2 linked regions of the Salinivibrio kushneri genome follow. The protein of the gene in region 2 interacts with the protein of the main gene of each other region in a pairwise test. Links are inferred from orthologs where the notes say so. Each region holds a gene or a part of one and is shown on either strand. Other genes may lie near its edges. The genes, in order: N8M53_RS02565 and degS.

Region 1 (12,233 bases), 190 kb from region 2 along the record:
GCGCATCACTTCGCCCAGAGAAAACTCACGTCCGATCTCCGCCAAGGTGTTACCACGCACCAAGGTGGCACGCATTCGGCTCATGTCGCCTTCATCCACTTTCGGAAAACGGTGGTAAAGATCCTCGGCAATCACAAAGCTCAAAATCGAGTCGCCCAGAAATTCGAGACGCTCATTATGGGTGCCATTGGCACTGCGGTGCGTTAACGCCAATTCGAGTAACGCAGCGTTGCTAAATTGGTAGCCGATATCACGCTGCAACTTATCTGTTAGTTTTGTCATCATAGTCCAGAATTAATCAATTCCACCAATACGGTTAAAGCGAATGCCTGTCGGTACCCACGACGGTAGCCAGCTATCACTGGGGCGCTCAAATTCAAAGCTGACCCAGATAGCAACGGCTTTACCCACTAGATTACGCTCAGGGACAAAGCCCCAAAAGCGGCTATCTGCGCTGTTATCACGGTTGTCACCCATCATAAAATAGTGCCCGTCTGGCACGACCCAGCGGTTGACGCCTGGACGTGGCTGGTATGCACTCACGCGGTCACGTTTTTTCGGGTGGACAAGGATCTGGTGAGGTTGTTCACCCAGTTGCTCCTGCGCTTGTACCAAGTTAATACCCGCTTGAACAAACTCGCTTGGCTGGATGTCATCAATCGGCACTGGCTGGCACTGGGATTCACCCTTCGGCTGAATACACAGGCGCTTGTCTTCATACACCACGGTATCACCGGGCAGCCCGACCGTGCGCTTAATGTAATCGATATTGGGTTGAGGCGGATATTTAAACACCACAATATCACCGCGCTCTGGTTTGCCGGTTTCGACAATTTCAGTATGAAAAGCCGGATCACGTAAGCCATAGGCAAACTTTTCCACCAAGATAAAATCCCCTACCAGTAAGGTGGGCATCATCGACCCAGATGGAATTTGAAACGGCTCATAAATAAACGAGCGCAGTACCAGTACCACCGCGATCACTGGAAAAATAGACGCCATATTTTCAACCCAACTCGGTTGAGGCGCCACTTTTGCCACTTGCTCGGCATCCAGTTCACGCGCTGACACCTTGAGGGTTTCCCCTGCCGCTTGGCGGCGGCGCGGTGCCCAACGGTATTTATCTAACGCCCAAACAATGCCGGTGACCAAGGTCACCAGCACTAAAATCAAAGAAAACGTATTGGCCATAATGGAATCCGTCGTTATTTATCTTTGCCCACGTGCAAAATGGCCAAAAAGGCTTCTTGCGGCAGTTCGACATTACCGACCTGCTTCATTCGCTTTTTACCTTCTTTTTGCTTTTGCAGAAGTTTCTTCTTACGGCTCACGTCACCACCGTAACACTTCGCGGTCACGTTTTTGCGTAGCTGTTTCACCGTCGAACGGGCAATAATATGGTTGCCAATCGAGGCTTGGATAGCAATATCGAACTGTTGGCGAGGAATAAACTCTTTCATTTTTTCCACCAACTCGCGACCACGCGGCTGGGCGTGAGCACGGTGAGTGATGATCGCCAACGCATCGACGCGTTCACCGTTTAGGAGGATATCCACTCGCACCATATCAGACACTTCATAGCGCTCGAAGTTATAATCTAACGATGCGTAACCACGTGAGGTCGATTTAATCCGGTCAAAGAAGTCGAGGACCACTTCAGCCATCGGAATGTCATAGGTCAGCGCCACTTGGTTGCCGTGATAGACCATATCGACCTGCACACCACGCTTTTCGACACACAGTGAAATGACGTTACCGACAAATTCACTCGGCACCAAAATATTACAGCGCGAGATCGGTTCACCAATGGTTTCTATATCATTGATAGGTGGCAGTTTGGATGGGCTGTCGACGTAAATGACCTCGCCATCATTTTGAGTCACCTCGTACACCACAGTCGGAGCCGTGGTGATAAGATCGAGGTTATACTCGCGCTCCAACCGCTCTTGGATGATTTCCATGTGCAGCATGCCAAGGAAACCACAACGGAAACCAAAGCCCAGTGCCGCCGAGCTTTCCGGCTCAAAGAACAAAGAAGCATCGTTGAGGCTCAGCTTATCCAAGGCATCACGGAAGCTTTCGTAATCATCCGATGAAATTGGGAAAAGCCCTGCATATACTTGCGGCTTCACTTGCTGGAAACCTTCAATGCGTTTTTCACAGCCATTTTTAGCATGGGTGATGGTATCGCCCACTGGTGCGCCGAGGATATCTTTGATCCCACAGATCACCCAGCCAACTTCACCGGTTTGCAGGCCATTAAGCTCTTTACGCTTAGGCGTGAAGATGCCAATGCTGTCCACGTTCCATTCCTGGCCCGTGCTCATGATTTTCACTTTGTCGCCTTTTTTCAGCGAGCCTTCACGGATGCGCACCAAAGACACCACGCCGAGGTATTTATCAAACCAAGAGTCGATAATCAGTGCTTGGGTTGGCGCCTCAGGATCGCCTTCAGGTGGCGGGATCTGGCGTACAATATCTTCAAGGACATCATCAACGCCGATGCCGGTTTTCGCCGAGCAGCGGGTGGCGTCAATGGCCTCAATACCGACAATGTCCTCAATTTCTTGCGCCACGCGATCAGGATCAGCAGCCGGCAAGTCAATTTTATTCAGAACAGGCACTACTTCTAGGTCCATATCAATGGCGGTGTAGCAGTTGGCCAGCGTCTGTGCTTCAACCCCTTGTCCTGCATCGACCACCAGCAAAGCACCTTCACACGCCTTGAGCGAGCGTGACACCTCATACGAGAAGTCAACGTGCCCTGGCGTATCGATGAAGTTGAGCTGATACACATCGCCGTCTTTGGCTTTGTAGTTCAGTGTCACACTTTGTGCTTTGATGGTGATACCGCGTTCACGTTCCAGATCCATTGAATCAAGAACTTGATCTGCCATTTCCCGGTCAGTTAGGCCGCCACATACTTGAATCAGTCGGTCAGAAAGCGTCGACTTACCGTGGTCAATATGGGCGATGATCGAAAAGTTACGAATATGCTTCATGTGTTGGTGTGACTTACTCGTTATCAATAAGAATGGGATCCTAAGATCAAGTGAGCGGGATTCTACCGAAAATAGTGGCTAGTCGCTATCCTGCTGTGTGGTATTTATGACTGACAAATCTGAGACCGGCTCCCCCATCACGCGTAACAGTTGGGGCTGCTGCTGATCTTGGGTACCGATGCGCGGAGCGAGGTAACGTGCAAGGCCCACGCCAACCGCCCCCAGCCCCAGGCTGAGCGCGATGACGCCACCCTCACCGCTGCCGGCAAGCGTGGCGAATAAAAATTGCCCGAGCAGTGCCCCTGTTAGCATCATCACCAAAGGCACCATGTAGACCAATAAGGCGGAACGTAATAACGTCGCCTCCCCCAAGCCGATTTCAACTAAGGTCCCGGCCGGTAAGGGTTTTGGGGCACGTACTTTAAGATGTTTAACCTTACCAGGAAGCGCTTTGGACACAATACCAGTACCGCATTGGCTTTGTGACTGGCAGCTGCCGCAACTGGTTTGTTGCTGACAGGCCAATGACAACCAACCATCTTGGTAACCGGTGACTTCTGCCAATGCTTTGATCATGGTTCGACCTTCTGTTTTGACTGACTCGCAGGCATAGCAGTAATACGAACAGACTCCGCCACCCGTTTGGCTGTCTCAGGCGGAATATCGCCGACAACGGTGATTTCTGCGTTGCCACTGGTCACGCTATGCAGTGTACGTCGACCTTGACGAACAATTTGCTGGCGAACCGAGACATCATCGGCTTTGGCAAGATACACCGAAAAACTGAACAAACCGTCACTAAACATCTGACTCTCGACTGCTCGCTTGGTCATCATTAAGCGGTGGCGATTGCTATACACTGGCTCAAACCCATCAGGCAGCCCAGTCACCTTCCAGTCAAGCGCTGATCGCTTCGTCGCCTGAGGCAAGGTCAGTACCGGCGGCAAGCTAAGCTCCGCCAGCTTTTGCATCGAGGCACTGATTTGCGGTGAAACCACTAACGACAAGGCGCGATATTGCTCTAGTGGGTCGCCGTCACGGTCGAGCAAATCCGCCCTGACAGGCAACTTGCTGTTCTCATCTAGCCATAGTACGTACGAATAGCGCTCCCCGTCTTTCGGGGTAATGCGCACCACTTGGCAATCCATCCCCGCTTCACGCGCATGTCCCATCGATACAAAGTCATAGTGGTTAGCCAGTACATCGATATCGGCCTGAATCAGGGTGGGCAAAGGTGCCACCATATGATCACTGGCAATGGTGAAGGGGTCGTAACCGGGTTCAAAGTAGCTGATCTCACCGCCACGACGAATCACTTCACGAGGCGGGCCACTAAGATACATGAGGTGACCGTAGGCATGCTCCCCAACTTGGGCATGACGAAAGCGAAGCGGCTCGAGGCTGTTTTTACCTACCAAGATGTAGGACACTTCGTAATCTAGGGTATCGCTTGCGGTATCCATTTGATGTAACAAAGCCTCGGCAGAGGGTTCGGCCGAGGCTTGCGCTGACATCAAACTGACCAGCGCAAGCGCACCGATCAGAATTTTTTTCATTGTTTATTACTGCTTGTCGACGGTGCCATAGTCTGATGATCAGACAGCCTATCCTTATTCAAGCGCAGCTGCAATTCATAGTCTTTGAGCATTGCATTGACGCGACGACGCTGCTCCATCAGTTCTGCCTCCGAGGGCGTGGCACGCAAATCATTACGGCTCAAACTCACGGGTTCAGCAGCACCGGCAAAAGGAATGGTTTCGAGTACTGGTGGTTGGGTTTGGGTACTGGCCACCGGCGAGCTCGATTCAGACTGGTTATACTGCTGCACACCGACAATCACTGCCAGCGAGACACAGGCAGCGACGCTTACTTGCGTCAGCTGTTGCAGCCACCCTGGTAAGTGACGACGCGCTTTTTCCGGACGCGGTTGCGCCTCGTGCATCGGTAGCACATTACTATCAAGGTGATCACCATGATAAGCAGGTTCTGCTTCCAGCGCGGACGCCACAGAATCGGCAATGTTCCATTGCAACGAGCTAGGAGCATCACCACGCATCACATCGCGAATGGTGCTAAAATCACTCCAAGTCTGTTGTGCGTTATCATCTCGCTCAATGTCGTGGATCACTGAGGTATCCACTAATTCGCCATCCAACAACGCTGAAATTTTTTCTCTATCCGTCATTCAAGTCACCGTCATGCAGCCAGTAAAACTCGTTACCGTTTCATCAGTGGTCGGATGCGTTTTTCAACCGCTTCACGCGCTCGGAAAATACGCGACCGCACCGTACCGACTGGACAATCCATTACCTGTGCAATTTCCTCATAGCTGAGCCCATCGAGCTCACGTAAGGTAATTGCGGTTCTTAAGTCGTCGGGCAGTGTTTCTATCGTCGAAAACACCACCTGTCTCAATTCATCTGACAACATCAAGTTTTCAGGGTTCGATATTTCTTTTAAAGAACCCCCACTTTCGTAATTTTCTGCTTCGTCGGCATCAATATCACTGCCTGGCGGTCGTCGTCCTTGCGCCACCAAATGGTTCTTCGCGGTATTCACTGCAATGCGATACAGCCAAGTATAAAACGCACTTTCGCCACGAAACCCCGGCAGTGCACGATAGGCTTTAATAAACGCCTCTTGCGCAATATCCGGAATATCACCGCTGTGTGTGCCTACATAGCGGGCGATAAGGTTACATACCTTATTCTGATATTTGACGACTAACAGATTGAAAGCTTGCTTGTCACCATTCTGTACACGTTCTATTAGAACCTGGTCGGTTAGCTGCTCGCCCATTCGAGCGTTTACTCCTTGGTTGATCTTTCCGCCCGATTATCGAAATTCTAGGCCCGACGTTGTCAGAGCGCGGTTAAACCCGCTTGCGAGCTTTCGCACACGTTTCGATAGCCTGCTCGGCGAAAAGTTCCTCACCATGTTGGTTTTATTATGTGTTAAATCACATTACTGTGACGGAATGGCCAAAGGGAACGTCTTTGGCTGGGGGCATTGTCGCCCGAACCGTACCATGGTTGCAAACTTTCACCCAAGCCGACTTGGATTTGATCTTACCGCGCGCGGCAGCGTCAAATTGGTGTAACATTGGGGGCGCAGAAAGAGGATTAGGGATCATGACGACCACAACCCAAGAACATCAATGTGACGTGTTAGTCATCGGCAGTGGTGCCGCTGGCTTATCATTGGCGCTTCGCTTAGCGCCAACCCACAAGGTGATTGTATTAAGCAAAGGCCCGCTCAGCGAAGGGGCAACGCTTTACGCACAGGGCGGTATTGCCGCGGTGTTTGACGAGCAAGACTCGGTCGAGTCTCATGTCGAAGATACCCAAATTGCCGGCGCAGGTATCTGTGATACAAACGTGGTCGATTTTATTGCCCGCAACGCGAAAGATTGTGTGCAATGGTTAATCGATGGCGGTGTCCCGTTCGATCAAGAAGACAGCGATGATGACACCCCACGTTATCACCTCACCCGAGAGGGTGGTCATAGTCACCGACGCATTTTGCATACTGCAGATGCCACAGGCATGGCCGTGCAAAACTCTCTGCAAGACAATGTCCGTCAGCACCCAAATATCACCTTGCTCGAACGGCACAATGCGCTAGATATTATCACCCGTAAAAAAGTTGGCTTAGGTGGCGCTAACCACGTGCTTGGGGCTTACATCTGGAACCGAAACCAAGAAGTGGTTGAAACTGTGCGCACTAACTATGTGGTGCTTGCGACAGGCGGCGCATCCAAAGTGTACCAATATACGTCCAATCCAGATGTATCATCCGGTGATGGCATCGCCATGGCATGGCGAGCAGGCTGTCGCGTCGCCAACCTGGAATTTAACCAGTTTCACCCAACTTGCCTCTATCACCCTGATGCGCGCAACTTTTTGCTCACTGAAGCGTTGCGCGGTGAAGGCGCGCACCTTAAACGCCCAGATGGCTCGCGGTTTATGTCAGACTTCGACTCACGTGGCGAGCTTGCCCCTCGTGATGTGGTGGCCCGCGCGATTGACTACGAGATGAAGCGCCTTGGCGCTGACTGTATGTATCTCGACATCAGCCACAAAGATCCAGAGTTTGTGATCAAACATTTTCCAACCATCTACGAAAAGCTCAAGCAATACGGCATCGATCTGACCAAAGAAGCGATCCCTATTGTCCCTGCCGCCCACTACACGTGCGGTGGCGTGATGGTGGATAAAAACGGCACCACAGACTTACCCGGCTTATACGCGATTGGGGAAGTGAGCTACACCGGCTTACATGGCGCCAACCGTATGGCATCTAACTCGCTGCTGGAGTGCGTGGTGTATGCATGGTCAGCTGCGGAACATATTCAAGCGCACTCAGATCATATCGAGCCTCATACTGCCCTGCCGCCATGGGATGAAAGCCAGGTGATTTGTTCCGATGAAGAAGTGGTGATCCAGCATAACTGGCATGAGTTACGTCTTTTTATGTGGGATTACATGGGCATTGTCCGTTCGACCAAACGGTTAGAACGCGCGTTGCGCCGCATCGAATTACTTAAGCAAGAAACACACGAATACTACGCCAATTTCCGGGTCTCAAATAACCTATTGGAATTACGTAACTTGCTACAAGTGGCGGAGTTAATGGTTCGCTGCGCGATGCAACGAAAAGAAAGTCGTGGGCTGCACTACACCATTGATTACCCAGAGCCTAACGAGCAATCCGGCCCTACCATATTAACCCCGGATCAGCCCTGTTAGCGGGTTTTGACTACTCCTTCGGCCCTGAATGAAGAAGGCCAGCCTCATAAGGCTGGCCTTTTTACTGGACATTATCGCGCTTATTCGCTTTTAAACTCTCTCACCGCACGCTCAAGGTGCGCCGCTTCTTCAGCCACCTTGTGTGCCGCTTCGCGATTTTGGTTCGCTCGTTCCGTGCTGTTTTGCGCGATATCTTGAATGTTGTGCACGTTCTGATTGACTTCCTTCGCCACCGAGCTCTGCTGCTCTATTGCGGTAGCAATGTGGGTGCTCATATCCATGATATTCTGCATATCTTCCATGATTTGCGACAGCTCTTGCGAAGCCGCCTCTACCTTACCCACGGATGTTTCACCATCTTCTCGGCTTTGCTCCATGCGTTCGGACACCGACTGGGTTTGCTCTTGCAACGAGGTGATAATGCCAGAAATTTCATCGGTCGATTCGCGAGTACGGGTCGCCAGCTGTCGCACTTCATCAGCGACCACCGCAAAGCCACGCCCTTGCTCGCCGGCCCGCGCCGCTTCAATCGCCGCGTTAAGCGCCAGCAAGTTGGTTTGCTCGGAGATATCTTTAATCACATCCAGCACCGAGCCAATGGTCTCAGACAGCTTACTCAGCTCAAGCACCTCATTACTGGTGTTACTGAGGGTTTCTGCCAGTGTCATGATCATCGCTTTGGTATCATCGACCACTTTTTGCCCGTTCTCCGCACGGCTTAAGCTGGTGCGCGCATTATCTGCTGCTTGATCCGTGTTGCCCGCGATATCACGAATGGTGCTTTCCATTTCATTCATCGCTGTCGCCGCATGAGTGGTTTCATCTAATTGGGTGGCCATGGCAGCGCCTGTTTCCTCGGTGCGAGATTCCACCTGCTCTGCACTTTGATTCAGCGCTTGCACCGCACGGCTTACGTCGACCACCATTTGTTGCACACTGGTGAGCATTTGGTTGACGTCTTTGGCCATCAATGAGATCTCATCGCGCCCATCTTCATCCGCGCGTAAGGTCAGATCGCGCTGCTGCGTGATGGCAGCCATTTGCTCACTAAATCGATAAATACGTTGTTGAATGCCACGGTTCATCCACAAGGAAATCACTGTCATCATCAATGCAAGGATCACTACCACTGAGCCGGTAAACGTCACTGTCTGGCGCAAAGCTTGCTCAACGGCCTGCTCATATTCTTGACTTAACACATCAAACATCTCTTCCACTTGGTGCGTTTTGCCACGAATTTGCCCCAGTAGGCCTTTATCTGCCGCTAACCCTAATGTCTTTTTCTGGGCGACAATCTTGTCCACTTGCGCCTGATGCGCTTGAAACAAAGCCAGCAAGTCACCACGAAGGTAATCTTCGAGCTCTTGCATTTGACTCTGGTATTCGTCGATGTAGTCAAGGTTGCTGCTTTGTACAAACAGTTTGGCATCTGCGGCTAATAAGCGGGCGCTACTCTCAAGCACAATGTCATTTTTGCTTGCCGCTACCATTTTGTTGCTCGCGTTTTGCATCTGTCCGCGGATCCCCTGCTCAGGAGTTAACCCCAATGTTTGGTAGCCCTTACTCAGGTCGCGAAAGCCATTGGCATACCCTTTCATCGCACTCTTCACTTTATCAATGGTCGCTGTTTGCAGACCCAGCGAAGCACTGCGGGCGCGGAAATCACTCAGCAGCTGATTGAACGCATCAACGTTGTTATCAAAACGGGAGAGGTACTTGGGGTCCATGCGCGCGAGAAAGTCTTTCTCATTGCGGCGTAAGTTAAGCAGTATGACTTCAAGATCAGAGACCGTCGTTAACTGCGTGTGCATTTTTTGTAGCCGCGTTTCCGCTTTCCATGCAACGGCGGCAACCGCAAGCAGTGCTAGCACCGACATCACGGTGAGTGACAAGAGTTTTTGTTTAATATTCATAGCGACCCTACAGCATTATCTGAGCGAAAGAGTTTTTAACCCGTGTCTTTTGAATATCGGTGATAACGTCAAAAAGTAAAGCAACGCAATCGGTTTGTCACAAATATGTCACACGCTATCCTAACCTTGCCGACAACAGTGACGATAAATAAGACGAAAGTGATAATCTGGTATGCCCCAACGCCAGATATATAGGTACTGGGCATCAGGTTGGGTGGTGAGTACGAGTAACCAAGGTGTGGCATAAAGGCAGGCCAGCTGTCGACACTGGCCATGAGGCAATACGGCCCAGCCTTCGGAGGAAAAACGAAACACGCCTTCATAGGTGGCAAGGTGCCAATAAAAACAGCGTAATTCTCGCGTTACCCCAATGACGAGCACAGCGCGAGCACTCAGAGGAAGGTAAACATGTACCATCAACAGCCATGCTACCGCCAGTCCGAGTAAAAGCAGCCCGACAACGACATAACGCGGACAATGCAGGTGGCTATGTACGTAACTTGCTTCGGTTATAAGCAACGACCTTATCGACGACCGACTTCATCTTGGGGTCATCAGGTTTACCATGCCCCATCAACCAGGCAAACAGATCCGGATCAGCACTTTCTAAAAATGCGACAAAATCTTGTTTTTCTTGCTGATTGAGTGTGTCGTAACAGGCTTCAAAATAAGGCATTACCAACACATCCAGCTCCAACATGCCACGGCGACATGCCCAACGAACCCGCGCTTTATCCTCGGTATTAACCATTGCTTACCTCTATCAATGATGTCAGTGGTTGCATACTATCAATGCCGCCATCAGGCGACTACTTTTGCCGGAAAACAAACAGCGAATCTGAGAGCTCTCTAGCGTTAATCGGCAATAGACCCCAATAGCCCTACAATACAAAGGCTGACAAGCTTTATGCTCCGGATTAGTATACGGGGCAGAGTCTATGTTTTCTCAACCAAGAGCGTGAGTGATATGAGCGAATGGTATCAAAGCGTGGCCTTTCAGCCCGCGGACACACAGCCTAGTGACCAACAACCCGAACTTGCTATTGTCGCCCTAGATAACTGGGCGCTCACCAAAGTAAGTGGCGACGATACAAAAAGCTACTTGCAAGGTCAGCTTACTTGCGACATTGCAAGCCTTGGTGAGGACGAATCAACCCTTGCGGCTCATTGCGACCCCAAAGGTAAAGTCTGGTCGGTGCTGCGCTTTTTCCACTTCCAAGACGGACTGGCCATGGTGCAACCAGCGTCAATTGAAGCCACCCAGCTACAAGAAGTGAAAAAATACGCCATTTTTTCAAAGATTGCGTTTGAAAAAGTCGATGTCGTGTTGCTCGGTATTGTTGGCGCACAGGCAGACAAGTGGGTGGCTGAGCACGTTGGTTCTCAAGGTAACGTTCGCCAAGGGCAATCAGGCACCGCGGTGTGCATTGCGCCAAACCGCTGGTTACTCGCCGTGGATACTGACACTGCCTCTGAGTTTGTCAATCAAGGCCAAGCGACATTGCTGACCCATGAATACTGGGACAAATACGACATTGATGCCGCCTTACCGCGTATCGAACAGGCCACCAGCGGCGAGTTCATCCCTCAATCGTTAAACTTGCAAGCGCTGAATGCCATTAGCTTTACCAAAGGCTGCTACACCGGCCAAGAAACCGTCGCGCGAGCCAAGTACCGAGGCATGAATAAGCGTGCGATGTACAAACTCAGCGGTCACGCCGACCATACACCGGTCGCAGGGGATAAAATTGAGCGTGCGGTGGGCGACAATTGGCGTTCTGGAGGGACGGTAATCGCTGGCTACCGAGAAGCAAATGGCCGTGCCACGGTATTGGCTGTACTGCCAAACAACCTGGATGACGACACCGCTTTCCGCCTCGCCGAGTCGCCATCACACGCTTGGCAACGCGATCCACTACCTTATTCACTTGAGGATAATGATTAAGCCGTGAACGCGGGTTCCAATTGGCAAACACCGGTGACGGCCACGCTAGACAGTGCCCATATCGGCTACCAAGTCTTGTGGCAGTCACAGGCAACTCAGTCGATAGAAGACACCGCTGCACAACGCGGTATTTGTGCGTCGCACATGCTCAAAACCATGGTGTTACGGGATATGGGCGGACGTTATGCGGTGGCCTGCGTACCAGGCGACCAACAAGTGAGCCCGCCTAAAGTCCGCCAGTTGCTGGAATGTCGGCGAATGACCCTCGCCACAGAGCAACAAGTGCAGAGCGTCACCGGCTATGTGCGAGGCGCAGTGGCGCCAGTAGGGTTATCGCCTGAGCTTGCGGTTGTGTTTGACGAGCGAATTTGGCGTTATGACACCGTCACAATCAGCAGTGGCGATCCTCACGCTGGTTTATGGGTGAAGGTGAGTGAGCTCATCACGCTTTGCCAGCCTCGATGCGGCGACATATGCCGCGCTCAAGACGGCTAGATTCAGGAGTGACGCAACGGATGGCGCAAAAACAATGGCGTAAATATGACCTTAATTTGTTAGTGACGTTTGTCACCTTGATGGAAACCCGCAGTGTGACTCGCGCAGCGGAGCGATTATCCCTCGGTCA
Region 2 (12,288 bases):
TTACCTTGCAAATAAACGCAGACGCCGGGCGCTTTCCCGAATCAAGCTCGGCATCGATTTATACCGCAGGGTTACTGGGTGAGCAGTACATTGGCATTACCCCAGGTTTCGTGGATGAAGCCCTCGGTATTGGCTATCTCGATGCAGGGGACAAAATTCAGGACACCAAATCGGCACTGGTGCTAGAAGACTTGATCGGTCAATTCCTCTACAGCATGGGTGACAAGGAGTAAACAGCATGAAGAAGATATTGATCGCACTGGGCAGCGTCGTTTGCCTCATGGTTTCTAGCCTTGGCTCTTTGGCGCAGGCCAGCGAGCCGGTTGATCAATCCAACCCTTATCAGCTGATTGAGCAAGTCGCGGACAACACCTTTAGTCGCTTGCGTAAAGATCGCACCTTATTCCGCGCCGATCCAGACTTGCTGCGCGATGTGGTCAAAGACGAGTTGCTGCCTTATATCCATACCCGGTATGCGGCATCGCTGGTGTTAGGGGCGCAGTATTATCGCAAAGCGACACCGGCGCAGCGTGATGCCTTTACCGAGGCATTCACTGAATACATGATTGCTTCCTATGCCCAAATCCTGCTCGAGTATGATGACCAGGACGTCGAGGTACAAAAAGATCAGCCGATTGCTCCGGACGATAAAATTGTCAAAGTGCGGGTGGACATTACTGACTCGTCACGACCACCAATTCGCCTTGATTTTAGCTTACGTAAAAATACTCGGACAGGAAATTGGCAAGCCTATGACGTAACCGCTGAAGGTGTGAGTATGATCCAGTCTAAGCAGTCGGAGTGGAAAGCGCCGCTACGTCGTGATGGCATTGATTCGGTCATTGAACAATTAAAAACCTTGGCAGATCGCCCCATCCGTCGAGAAGACAAGCAAAAACAGGACGCCTCATGAGCATCCGCCTAACCGCTGGGGACGGGCAACAGTATCACTTGTCAGGGCGATTAGATCGTGACACAGTGCCTGACTTTTGGCGTCAGCGTGACCAGTGGCTCCCCACCGACACCGCCTTGAGCCTGGATTTAAGCGCGCTGTCGCGCGTCGATTCGGCTGGTATGGCGATGTTGCTACACCTTGATAAGCAACTACGTAGTCAAGGACAACAGGTGCGTTATCAAGGGGTGCCAGAGCAGCTTAAATTGTTGTTAACGCTGAGCAATTTAGAAACATTTTTTGACGATGCTGAGCATCAAGAAGGGGTTTAAACGTGGAAGCAAGCGAAGTTAAAGCCATTTTAGAGGCAGCTTTGTCAGTGGACGAGCTGCACGTGAAAGGCGATGGCAGCCACTTTGAAGTGATTGCTGTGGCAGAGATGTTTGACGGGATGTCACGTGTGAAAAAGCAACAAACGATTTATGCACCGCTGATGGCGCATATTGCACGTAATGATATCCATGCTGTCAGTATTAAAGCGATGACCCCGAGTGAATGGGCGCGCGATAAAAAGCTGATGCAGTTGTAAGAGGGTCTGATGCAAAAGTTTCGAGTGACGGGCAATGGCCCGCTAAAAGGTGATGTGGCCATTTCTGGCGCGAAAAATGCCGCCCTCCCGATTTTATTTGCTTCACTACTGGCTGAAGAGCCGGTCGAGGTGGCGAATGTCCCTAAATTGCGTGACATTGATACCACCATGGCACTGTTATCTCGCTTAGGTGCCAAGGTCAATCGTAACGGCTCTGTGCATGTGGATGCCAGCGACATTACCGAGCTATGCGCCCCTTATGATTTGGTGAAAACCATGCGCGCGTCTATTTGGGCGCTTGGGCCGTTGGTGGCACGCTTTGGTAAAGGCGAAGTGTCATTGCCAGGCGGCTGCGCGATTGGGGCACGCCCGGTGGACTTGCATATCAATGGCCTTGAGCAGCTGGGTGCCACTATTACCTTGGATGAAGGCTATGTGCGCGCCACCGTCGATGGTCGCTTACAAGGCGCCCATATCGTGATGGACAAAGTCAGCGTCGGCGCAACGGTTACCATCATGAGCGCAGCCACCTTGGCTAACGGCACCACAGTGATTGAAAACGCGGCGCGTGAGCCAGAAATTGTTGATACCGCCAAGTTCCTCAACATGCTGGGTGCCAAGGTGTCAGGTGCAGGCACGGATCGGATTGAAATTGAAGGGGTAGAGCGCCTCGGCGGCGGTAAGCACTCGGTGGTGGCTGATCGGATTGAAACCGGCACCTTCTTGGTGGCTGCGGCCGTGTCTGGTGGGCATATTATTTGTCGCCATACCTCGCCCGAGTTACTCGAAGCGGTATTGCACAAGCTCGAAGAGGCGGGGGCTAAGATCGTCACCGGTGATGACTTTATTGAGCTCGATATGACTGACCGTGAGCTAAAAGCGGTGAATGTACGCACAGCGCCACACCCAGGCTTTCCGACCGACATGCAAGCCCAGTTTAGCTTGCTTAACTTGGTGGCCAAGGGTACGGGCATTATTACCGAAACCATCTTTGAAAACCGCTTTATGCACGTCCCTGAACTGCAGCGCATGGGTGCCCATGCAGAAATTGAGGGCAACACCGTGATCTGTGGTGACACCGATAGCTTAAGCGGTGCGCAAGTGATGGCTACGGATTTGCGCGCCTCGGCGAGCTTAGTGATTGCTGGTTGTATCGCTAAGGGCGAGACCATTGTCGATCGCATTTATCATATCGATAGAGGCTACGAGCGCATCGAAGATAAACTTCAAGCGTTAGGCGCGAAAATTGAGCGGATTGACGCGGAGTAACCTCGCCTCACACTCGAGACACAAACGCCAGCATTGAGCTGGCGTTTTTGATGGCGTGAGCCGATAAGTGCAGAGAGCGGCGGATAGCCCTAGCGGCGCTGCCTTTCATCGCCCACCTTGACGGGCAGTGTCAGGGTGTCGCCATCACGAATGAGGGTCACATCGAGCGTTGAGCCTGGGCGAGTATCGGTGACCATATCCATGGCACTGCGTGCGCCACGTACCGCTTGCCCATCAATCTTAATAATTAAATCTTGCGGTTGGATCCCCGCTTTATCCGCCGGTCCCCCTTGGTCGACCCCAGACACCATTACCCCTCGTTGTTGCTCGGCATCGAGCAGGCGTGCCATCACCGGATTCACATCGCGACCATCAATGCCGATATAGCCTCGGATCACTCGGCCATCGGCAATCAGTTTGTTCATGATTTTTTCGGTCAACCCGTAGGGGATCGCAAACGAGATCCCGTAGGTTTCCAAATCGGTGGCTTGCTGGAACGAGGCGGTGTTAATGCCTACTAACTCGCCCCGACTGTTGACCAAGGCTCCCCCAGAGTTCCCTCGGTTAATCGCGGCATCGGTTTGTAAAAAATCTTGGCGGCCATAAAAGCTCATCCCGGTACGGCCAGTGGCGGAAATAATGCCATAAGTGGTGGTTTGTCCGAGATTATAGGGGTTGCCAATCGCGAGCACCGTATCACCCACCGCAGGTTGGTAGCGATCGTTGACCGGGATTACGGGTAAGTTATCGGCTTGCACCTTAAGCACCGCTAAGTCGGTGCGCTGGTCTTTGCCGACCATTTGCGCGGTGAAAATACGACCATCTTGCAGGGCAACAATCACTTGGTCGGCTTCCGCCACCACATGATAGTTGGTGACAATATAGCCTTTGGCACTCATGATCACCCCTGAGCCTAATCCCTGGGTGTTAAGCGCTAGCCTGTCGTTGCCGGTGTAATTGCGAGTGTAGATGTTGACCACCGCAGGTGATGCGCGTTTAACCGCATAATTAAATGACACCAATTCAACTGGCTTTTCGTCGTCATTGTCGGCAAAAGAAAAGTCGGATAACAGGCCAGAACGTAAGTCTGGCACCGCCACTAATAACAGGGCAGCTGTCACCAAGCCAATAATCACAGAGCGAATCAATAACGCCAGCATAAACAATGCCATCCTCAAGCAACTTAACGCGGAGCTAGAGAATAGCATTGTCAGTGAGGGTTGGGGAAATCATCACCGCTGTCTGGGCAAAAAAATGCCTGCCGAGGTGGCAGGCATCAATTGACGTTCGCTAGACGTGCGTTCGCGGACTAGCGGATCACTAGGTACAGCGAGCTGTTTTCGCGGACGATATTGAGCGCCAACACGCTAGGCTTGTCTTCCAGCAGTTTGCGCAAGTCGCCGAGGTTCTCAATTTTGTGGCGATTGAGGCCGACAATCACATCGCCTTCACGCAAGCCATAGCGCGCGGCGAGGGAGCCTTCTTCAATCGCTGTCACTTCCACCCCGGCCGGTTCGGTGTCGTGATTTTTGAGCTCAGCACCGGTGAGCGCTTTATGCAGGTTATCAGCCTTGGTTTGCGTCTGGCTCGCTTCTTTAAGGGTGGTATCCATTTCTAGGTTTTCACCGTCGCGAATAACCCCCAAGGTCACTGGCTTGCCCGCGCCCAAGGTGGCAATTTTGGCGCGTAATTCACCAAAGCTGCGGATGCTTTTACCGTTTACCGACACAATGATGTCACCGGCTTCTAAGCCTGCTTCTTCTGCCGCAGACTCTGGCATCACTTGGCTAACAAAGGCGCCGTGCTGAGTGGCAAGACCAAAAGCATCGGCGAGTTCCGAGGTGAGTTCGCGCCCAGTCACCCCCAGCATGCCGCGGCGCACTGAACCGTATTCGATAATTTGATCGACAAGGCTTTTCGCCATATTCACCGGAATCGCAAAGCCAATCCCGACGTTACCACCGTTGGGGCCTAAAATCGCGGTATTGATCCCCATGAGCTCGCCATTAAGGTTAACCAGGGCGCCTCCCGAGTTACCACTGTTGATCGCCGCATCGGTTTGAATAAAGTTCTCAAAGTTTTCTAGGTTCAAACCACTGCGTCCCAGTGCTGAGATGATCCCCGACGTCACAGTTTGGCCCAGCCCGAATGGGTTACCAATCGCCACCGCAAAATCGCCCACGCGCAGTTCGTCAGAGTTCGCGAGCGGAATTTGGGTAAGGTTATCGGCATCTTCATCCAACTGGAGGAGGGCAATGTCAGACATTTCGTCGCTGCCAATCAAGGTGGCATCGTACTCGCGTCCGTCTTTGAGCTGCACGCGAATTTGGTCGGCATCATCAATCACATGGTGGTTGGTGACAATATAGCCTTTATCCGCATCAACAATTACCCCTGAGCCGAGCCCACGAAATGGACGCTCTTGGGCTTGCTCGGGCGGTATGTTCGGGCCAAAGAAAAAACGAAAAGCTTCTGGAATACGCTGCTTGGCGACTTTATTGCCTTCAACGGCAATACTGACGACGGCCGGAGAGACCTTCTCCAACATCGGCGCCAAACTCGGCATGGCTTCGCCGTTAACGGTTTGCGGTAGGGCAGCGTGGCTTGGGAGAGGGGAAAAGGCCGCGCCAAGAGTCAGCGCGGCGATACTCATCGCTAGTAAAGACTTCTTCATCATAGACTCACACTCCGATTGTCAGGTATGAAGTGAGAGTGGGGGCTATCTGAAAAAGTTCAATCCTCCATCAACTCGTCGCGCGTGACCCTTCACCGCTTTTGAGTAGTCCAGAGGCACTGCCTGAGTAGTCTCTCGGCGGCTCACTGGTTGTATCGACTTTCACTTCGGTGATTTTACCCAATCGCTTGGCAAACGGGTTGTCCTGATCGGGCAAGTTTGGCATCAAATCGGTCGAGGTCTTTGCCATGTGTTGATAGAGCTTGTTGTAATCTTTGGAAAGCGTATCGAGCAACTCCGCGCTTTGGGCAAAATGATCAACCAGCTCTTGGCGATATTGCTCCAGCTCGTAACGTGACTTTTCTAGCTCCCTTTTCATGTTTTTTTGTTGTTTGAGATCGCGTGTCGTCATGCGGGCAATGAAGAAGCCTACCGCGATACCGATGACGAGAAAGATCAGGCTGTTAATCCAGGCCATAACTGCTCCTTGTAGTCACAAGTTGACCGCCCACAGATACCACTGACGGGTCAGTCACGACAAGTAAAATCACTTGCCTACCTAATAATATCGTACATTCCCCATTTACTCAGCAAGGGAAGATTTAGCTCACTATACACGTCGATGCTTATTGGCGGTACTGGCAGCGGGCGGATTGTGTGTTGGAGTGCGACCGCCCCGCGTTTTTGTCGATATGTTACGTTTTTTATCGGGCGTGTTACTATGCGTGGAGGCGATAATCAATGAGGCTTTCACGGAATGACGCCACTCGAACATTATAATAACGATCTGACCCACAACGATTTTATTGAAGACCCCGCTCAGCGTATGGCGGTAGAGAAGCTTGATGATCTCTATCACCGTCTGGTCGCCAATCCCATTGCGCCCGCCACGTCCGAAAAGCGCAGCTGGCTGCCTTGGCGTAAGCGTGAGCCGGTCCCTGTGACACCTGTAAAAGGCCTGTATTTTTGGGGCGGCGTGGGGCGCGGCAAAACCTATTTAATGGACACCTTTTATCATGCCTTGCCGTTTGAAAATAAAATGCGCATGCATTTTCACCGCTTTATGCATCGTGTGCACCAAGAGCTGAAAATGCTTGATGGTGAGGTTGACCCTTTGCCACAAATCGCCGACAAGTTCGCCCGAGAAACCCGAGTACTGTGCTTTGATGAGTTTTTTGTCTCTGACATTACCGACGCGATGATTCTGGGGACGTTAATGGAGGCCTTGTTTGCGCGTGGCATTACCCTAGTGGCCACCTCTAACATTGTGCCAGATGAGCTCTACTGGAATGGGTTGCAACGTGCGCGCTTCTTACCGGCGATCGCCTTGATTAACCAGCATTGTGAGGTGGTGAATGTCGACTCAGGGGTCGATTATCGTTTACGCACGTTAGAGCAAGCCGAGATCTTTCACCACCCTTTAGATGACGCCGCGACGGCGCAAATGCACGCTTATTTTAAAAAGCTCAATGGCGAGGGTGGGGTGAAACAGGATGTGATTGAGGTCAATCATCGGCCGCTGCAAACCATCGAAAACGGCGATGGGGTGGTGCATTTTAGCTTTGCTGAGCTTTGCCAATCCGCACGTAGCCAGAGCGATTATATGGAGCTAGCACGCTTTTACCACACGGTGTTGCTGGCTGATATGCCTCAGCTGACCGGTGCGCAAGACGATGCCGCGCGGCGCTTTATTGCCTTGGTGGATGAGTTTTACGAGCGCAGCGTGAAGCTAATCATCTCGGCGGCGGTGCCCATGGATAGCCTCTATCAAGGCGAGCGGCTGGCGTTTGAATTTAAGCGCTGCCAATCACGCTTGATTGAAATGCAAAGCCATGACTACCTTGCCTTGCCACACTTGCCCTAAAATAGGATGGCATTCGGGGCGCAAGCGTTCTGATGGCGCGCGCCCTGCGAGGTAAGGGTAGGCGGTAGCCAAACAATAACCAACTGATGAAAATCCACCGAATTTTTTTGCCAAAAGGAGGTGATTTTTTCTCCACTCTTCCCTATAATCTCGCGACCCACCGTTACTGTTGAAAGGCTTAGGCCGAGTGTACCACCACTCGAAGGGGTGATGTATGGGCGCTTAACAGTGGGAGCTTAGGCTCCTGAAGTGAAACTTATTAATCGGGTAATCATTAGCATGAAAACTTTCGTTGCTAAACCAGAAACTGTAAAACGCGACTGGTTCGTTGTAGACGCTGAAGGCAAAACGTTGGGCCGTCTGGCCACTGAAATTGCAACGCGTCTGCGTGGCAAGCACAAGCCAGAATACACTCCTCACGTTGACACCGGTGACTACATCGTTGTTATCAACGCTGAGAAAGTGGCTGTTACTGGCCGCAAAAAGTCTGACAAGATGTACTACAGCCACACTGGCTACATTGGTGGCATCAAGTCAATCAGCTTTGAAAAACTGATCGCGGAAAAACCTGAACTGGTTATTGAAAAAGCCGTTAAAGGTATGTTGCCACGCGGTCCTCTAGGTCGTGCTATGTACCGTAAACTGAAAGTTTACGCAGGTTCTGAGCACAAGCACGCGGCACAACAACCGCAAGTACTAGACATCTAAGAGGAATAAAGCAATGGCAGAACAATACTACGGCACCGGCCGTCGCAAAAGCTCCGCAGCGCGTGTCTTCATCAAGCCGGGCAGCGGTAACATCGAGATCAACAAGCGTTCTCTCGAAACTTACTTCGGTCGCGAAACCGCTCGCATGGTCGTTCGTCAGCCGCTTGAGCTGGTAGAAATGACCGAGAAGCTAGACCTGTACATCACCGTTTCTGGTGGTGGTATCTCTGGTCAAGCTGGCGCAATCCGTCACGGCATCACTCGTGCTCTGATGGAGTATGACGAGTCACTACGTCCTGCTCTACGTGCAGCTGGCTTTGTTACGCGTGACGCTCGTCGCGTTGAGCGTAAAAAAGTGGGTCTACGCAAAGCACGTCGCAGCCCGCAGTTCTCGAAGCGTTAATCGACGTTCCAGTCAGATTTGCTGCAAAAAGCCTGGTGGCAACGCCAGGCTTTTTTTATCCATCTGTCCCGTCCTGAAATACGTTGACATAAAGAGGACTTCTTTATGACAACATCAAGTAACTCAAGCCGTAAGCGTACGCAACGTGATTACACCTTAGCCTTTAAATTAGGCGTTGTTGAGCGTGTTGAAAAAGGTGAAATGACCTACAAACAAGCGCAAGCCCGTTTTGGTATTCAGGGCCGCTCAACGGTGCTCGTCTGGCTCAGAAAACATGGTAGACTCGATTGGTCGAAACCATTTCAGCATCCCCTTATGCCACATTCAAAAGAAACCCCAGCCGAAACTATCAAGCGCCTTGAGCGTGAGTTAGCCGAAGAGAAACTGCGTAACCAAATCCTCAACGGTATGGTCGATATCATGGACAATGAGTACGGAGCCGGCCTCAGAAAAAAGTACTTATCCGGTACATCTGGCAAGCCAAAGCCAAAAGCAAAATCAAGTTAGCGTCGGCATGTCGTGCCGCAGGCGTTTCTCGACAAGGTGTCTACCAAGCCGTTGCTCGAATGGAAAGCCGAAGAGCTGAACTATCAATCATCAAAGACTGGGTCCAATACTGGCGTAAATATATGCCGAGGTTAGGGGCGCGTAAGCTCTACGCGTTGGTAAAGCCCAAGCTAGTTGAACATGGCATTAAACTAGGGCGAGACGGGTTTTTTAGCTATCTGAAAAGTGAAGGTTTACTGGTTAGACCCAAGAAAAGCTACACAAAAACAACGTGTAGTAAGCACTGGATGAAGAAACATCCTAACCTGCTAAAAGAAGACGGACTACATGATGCTGCGCATGTACTGGTTAGCGACATAACTTATGTTGAATCAGACCAAGGTGTGCATTACCTGTCACTGGTGGCCGATGCCAGTTCACGCAAGATAGTGGGTTATCACGTGAGCGAAGATATGAAAGTAGACAATGTAGTGAAAGCGCTGAAAATGGCCGTCAAAGATAAGCGCTATATCGGCAATGCGGTACATCACTCAGACCGAGGTTCGCAATACTGCTCAGCCGTTTATCAGAATGCGTTACAGGAGAGTCAAATCCAGTCGTCGATGACGGATGGTTATGATTGCTACCAAAACGCGTTAGCGGAAAGAATCAATGGCATACTGAAGCAGGAGTTTTTACTGTACCGGTGTAAGACACTGGCAGAGCTGAAAGTACTGGTAAAAGAATCGATAGCGATATACAACGAAATGAGACCGCACCTGAGTTTAAGTATGACAACCCCCAATCAGGTGCATAATAGAAAAGGCCAGCTACTGGAGCTGGCCTAAAAACTGTCAACCTATTTTAGGACGAGACAATCAATTCAGCCAGCATTCTTGCGTGCAATACTCATTTATTTCCTTTCAAAACAGTGTATAAGCACTCACTTTCCAACATTTTTATTACCCTTTCCTCAATTCTGTGCACACCGCTCACATTTGTTACAAAAAGGTAGCTTTATCTTGTCAAAAAGTAGGGTTTTCTCTATCATCTAGCCGACGTAATAGCAGCTAAGATTTAATCGAACTGATCCCAGTCAGCCGTTATTACATATTCGTTTTTAAGTAAGCCGTACGCTCCATGGACGCAAAGGACACAATAAAAATCCAAGCGGGAGCACATGGGAGAATGTTGGATGAGCAATGCGCCAGTGAATACCGGCCGACGCCGTTTCCTGACTGCGACGACGTCAGTTGTTGGCGGTTTAGGGGCCGTAGCAGTTGCCGTACCTTTTATTAAGTCTTGGAACCCAAGCGCGAAAGCCAAAGCGGCGGGCGCGCCTGTCGAAGTCGATATCAGCAAGCTACAAGACGGACAAATGATCCGTGTTGAGTGGCGAGGAAAACCTGTGTGGATCGTGCGTCGTAGTGACGCGGTCGTCGAAGAGCTGTCTAGCTTCGAGGACCAGCTTCGTGATCCCGGTTCGGCACAGCCGCAACAGCCAGAATACGCAGCCAACCAGACCCGCTCTATTAAACCTGAAATTTTTGTCGCGGTTGGTATCTGTACCCACCTAGGTTGCTCGCCAACCTATTTGCCTGACAGCTTCAGTGAGCAAGTGAGTGGGGTGAAAGCCGGGTTCTTCTGCCCGTGTCATGGTTCCAAATTTGACATGGCAGGACGCGTATTCCAAGGCGTACCTGCACCACTGAACCTGGTCGTTCCACCTTATATGTACTTGGACGACAAACGGGTACTCGTGGGACAAGATGAGGGGACTGCGTAATGGAAAACTTGCTGAACTGGGTTGAGAAACGCATTCCAGCGATGAATGCGTATCGCAAACACATGACTGAGTACCCAATGCCGAAGAACTTCAACTTCTGGTATATGTTTGGTGTGCTCGCAATGCTGGTTCTGGTTAACCAAATTCTTACTGGGATTTGGCTAACCATGAACTACGTACCCTCAGCGGAAGGCGCGTTTGCTTCTGTTGAATACATCATGCGTGATGTGGAGTACGGCTGGCTCCTGAGGTATATGCACTCCACCGGGGCCTCGGCCTTCTTTGTGGTGGTCTACCTGCATATGTTCCGCGGCCTGATTTACGGCTCCTACCAAAAGCCACGTGAGCTGTTATGGCTATTTGGTATGCTGATCTTCCTGGTACTGATGGCTGAGGCCTTCATGGGCTATCTGCTACCATGGGGACAAATGTCGTACTGGGGCGCACAGGTTATCATCTCCTTGTTCGGGGCCATCCCGGTTATTGGTGATGATCTGACACTGTGGATTCGTGGTGACTATGTTGTCTCTGGCGCAACCTTGAACCGTTTCTTTGCCCTCCACGTAATTGCACTGCCGATTGTGCTCTTACTGTTGGTGGCGTTGCACGTGCTTGCACTGCACGAAGTGGGCTCAAACAACCCAGACGGTATCGACACCAAATTGCCAAAAGGCAAAATGGGTGATAACTACCAGTCGCAGTTCAAGTTCCACCCGGATTACACCAAGAAATACGACATCATTGATTCGATTCCTTTCCACCCTTACGGGACCGTGAAAGACTTGATTGGTGTGGGCGTGTTCGGCATTTTGTTTGCCTACGTGATTTTCTTTAATCCCGAAATGGGCGGCTATTTCCTTGAGCCACCCAACTTTGAAGCGGCTAACCCGCTGAAGACCCCTGAGCACATTGCCCCTGTTTGGTACTTCACGCCGTTCTACGCGATTTTGCGTGCGATCCCAGACAAGCTGATTGGTGTTATTGCCATGGGCGCGTCGATTGTGATGCTATTCATCCTGCCGTGGCTTGATCGCTGCCGTGTGCGCTCATACCGCTACCGCAGCAAGCTGCACTTGGCGAACATCGTCCAATTTGTGATTGCCTTTATTGCTCTGGGTATTCTGGGCGCGTTACCAGCAACTCCAACGTACACCTTGCTGGCGCAGATCTTCAGCTTCTGTTACTTCATGTTCTTCGTGCTGTTGTTCTTCTACAGCAAAAATGAGGCAACGAAACCGCTACCAGAGAGGGTGACATTCAAATGAGAAAATGGATTGTAATCTTGTGCGCGCTGTTGCCCTCTTTGGCGATGGCCGCCGGTGGTAATGTCCACTTGGACGAAGCCAACAATGATTTGACAGACAAAGCCTCATTGCAACGTGGCGCCAAACTGTTCATGAACTACTGTTTTGGCTGCCATGCTACGCAGTATCAGCGTTATCAGCGTGTGGCCGAAGATCTCAATATTCCTAAAGACTTGATGGAAGATAACCTGATTGTCGATAAGAATGCCGATTACGGCGAGTTGATGAAAAACGCCATGACACAAGAGGCGGGCGCGCAATACTTCGGTGCACCTGCGCCCGATCTAACCTTGGTGGCACGTGTGCGTGGCGT

Evidence for each region.
Region 1: the proteins of degS (region 2) and N8M53_RS02565 interact in binary tests that used the Escherichia coli proteins (3 or more experiments, as listed by UniProt). The link is inferred for Salinivibrio kushneri from one-to-one orthologs.

Annotation. Positions count from the first base shown.
Region 1 is NZ_CP114588.1:511,713-523,945, reverse strand. Bases 3,372-6,267 are described here. They hold N8M53_RS02565 (RseA family anti-sigma factor), read right to left. Parts: upstream 5,188-6,267; coding sequence 4,555-5,187; downstream 3,372-4,554. Other genes in these bases: nadB (L-aspartate oxidase), read left to right, coding at 6,134-6,267; rpoE (RNA polymerase sigma factor RpoE), read right to left, coding at 5,220-5,801; rseB (sigma-E factor regulatory protein RseB), read right to left, coding at 3,575-4,558; N8M53_RS02575 (SoxR reducing system RseC family protein), read right to left, coding at 3,372-3,578. Outside these bases: rnc (ribonuclease III), read right to left, coding at 1-282; lepB (signal peptidase I), read right to left, coding at 295-1,191; lepA (translation elongation factor 4), read right to left, coding at 1,206-3,002; more of N8M53_RS02575, read right to left, coding at 3,081-3,371; more of nadB, read left to right, coding at 6,268-7,750; N8M53_RS02550 (methyl-accepting chemotaxis protein), read right to left, coding at 7,831-9,663; N8M53_RS02545 (hypothetical protein), read right to left, coding at 9,784-10,182; N8M53_RS02540 (succinate dehydrogenase assembly factor 2), read right to left, coding at 10,151-10,414; tRNA-modifying protein YgfZ, read left to right, coding at 10,631-11,608; N8M53_RS02530 (aminoacyl-tRNA deacylase), read left to right, coding at 11,612-12,103; N8M53_RS02525 (LysR family transcriptional regulator), read left to right, coding at 12,124-12,233. UniProt on the Escherichia coli protein: An anti-sigma factor for extracytoplasmic function (ECF) sigma factor sigma-E (RpoE). ECF sigma factors are held in an inactive form by an anti-sigma factor until released by regulated intramembrane proteolysis (RIP).
Region 2 is NZ_CP114588.1:327,534-339,821, forward strand. Bases 1,876-4,826 are described here. They hold degS (outer membrane-stress sensor serine endopeptidase DegS), read right to left. Parts: upstream 3,911-4,826; coding sequence 2,840-3,910; downstream 1,876-2,839. Other genes in these bases: murA (UDP-N-acetylglucosamine 1-carboxyvinyltransferase), read left to right, coding at 1,876-2,750; N8M53_RS01690 (Do family serine endopeptidase), read right to left, coding at 4,060-4,826. Outside these bases: outer membrane lipid asymmetry maintenance protein MlaD, read left to right, coding at 1-233; phospholipid-binding protein MlaC, read left to right, coding at 239-913; N8M53_RS01670 (STAS domain-containing protein), read left to right, coding at 910-1,224; BolA family iron metabolism protein IbaG, read left to right, coding at 1,227-1,481; more of murA, read left to right, coding at 1,491-1,875; more of N8M53_RS01690, read right to left, coding at 4,827-5,424; Z-ring associated protein ZapG, read right to left, coding at 5,495-5,902; cell division protein ZapE, read left to right, coding at 6,182-7,288; rplM (50S ribosomal protein L13), read left to right, coding at 7,568-7,996; rpsI (30S ribosomal protein S9), read left to right, coding at 8,010-8,399; petA (ubiquinol-cytochrome c reductase iron-sulfur subunit), read left to right, coding at 10,081-10,671; N8M53_RS01725 (cytochrome b), read left to right, coding at 10,671-11,936; N8M53_RS01730 (cytochrome c1), read left to right, coding at 11,933-12,288. UniProt on the Escherichia coli protein: A site-1 protease (S1P) that cleaves the peptide bond between 'Val-148' and 'Ser-149' in RseA. Part of a regulated intramembrane proteolysis (RIP) cascade.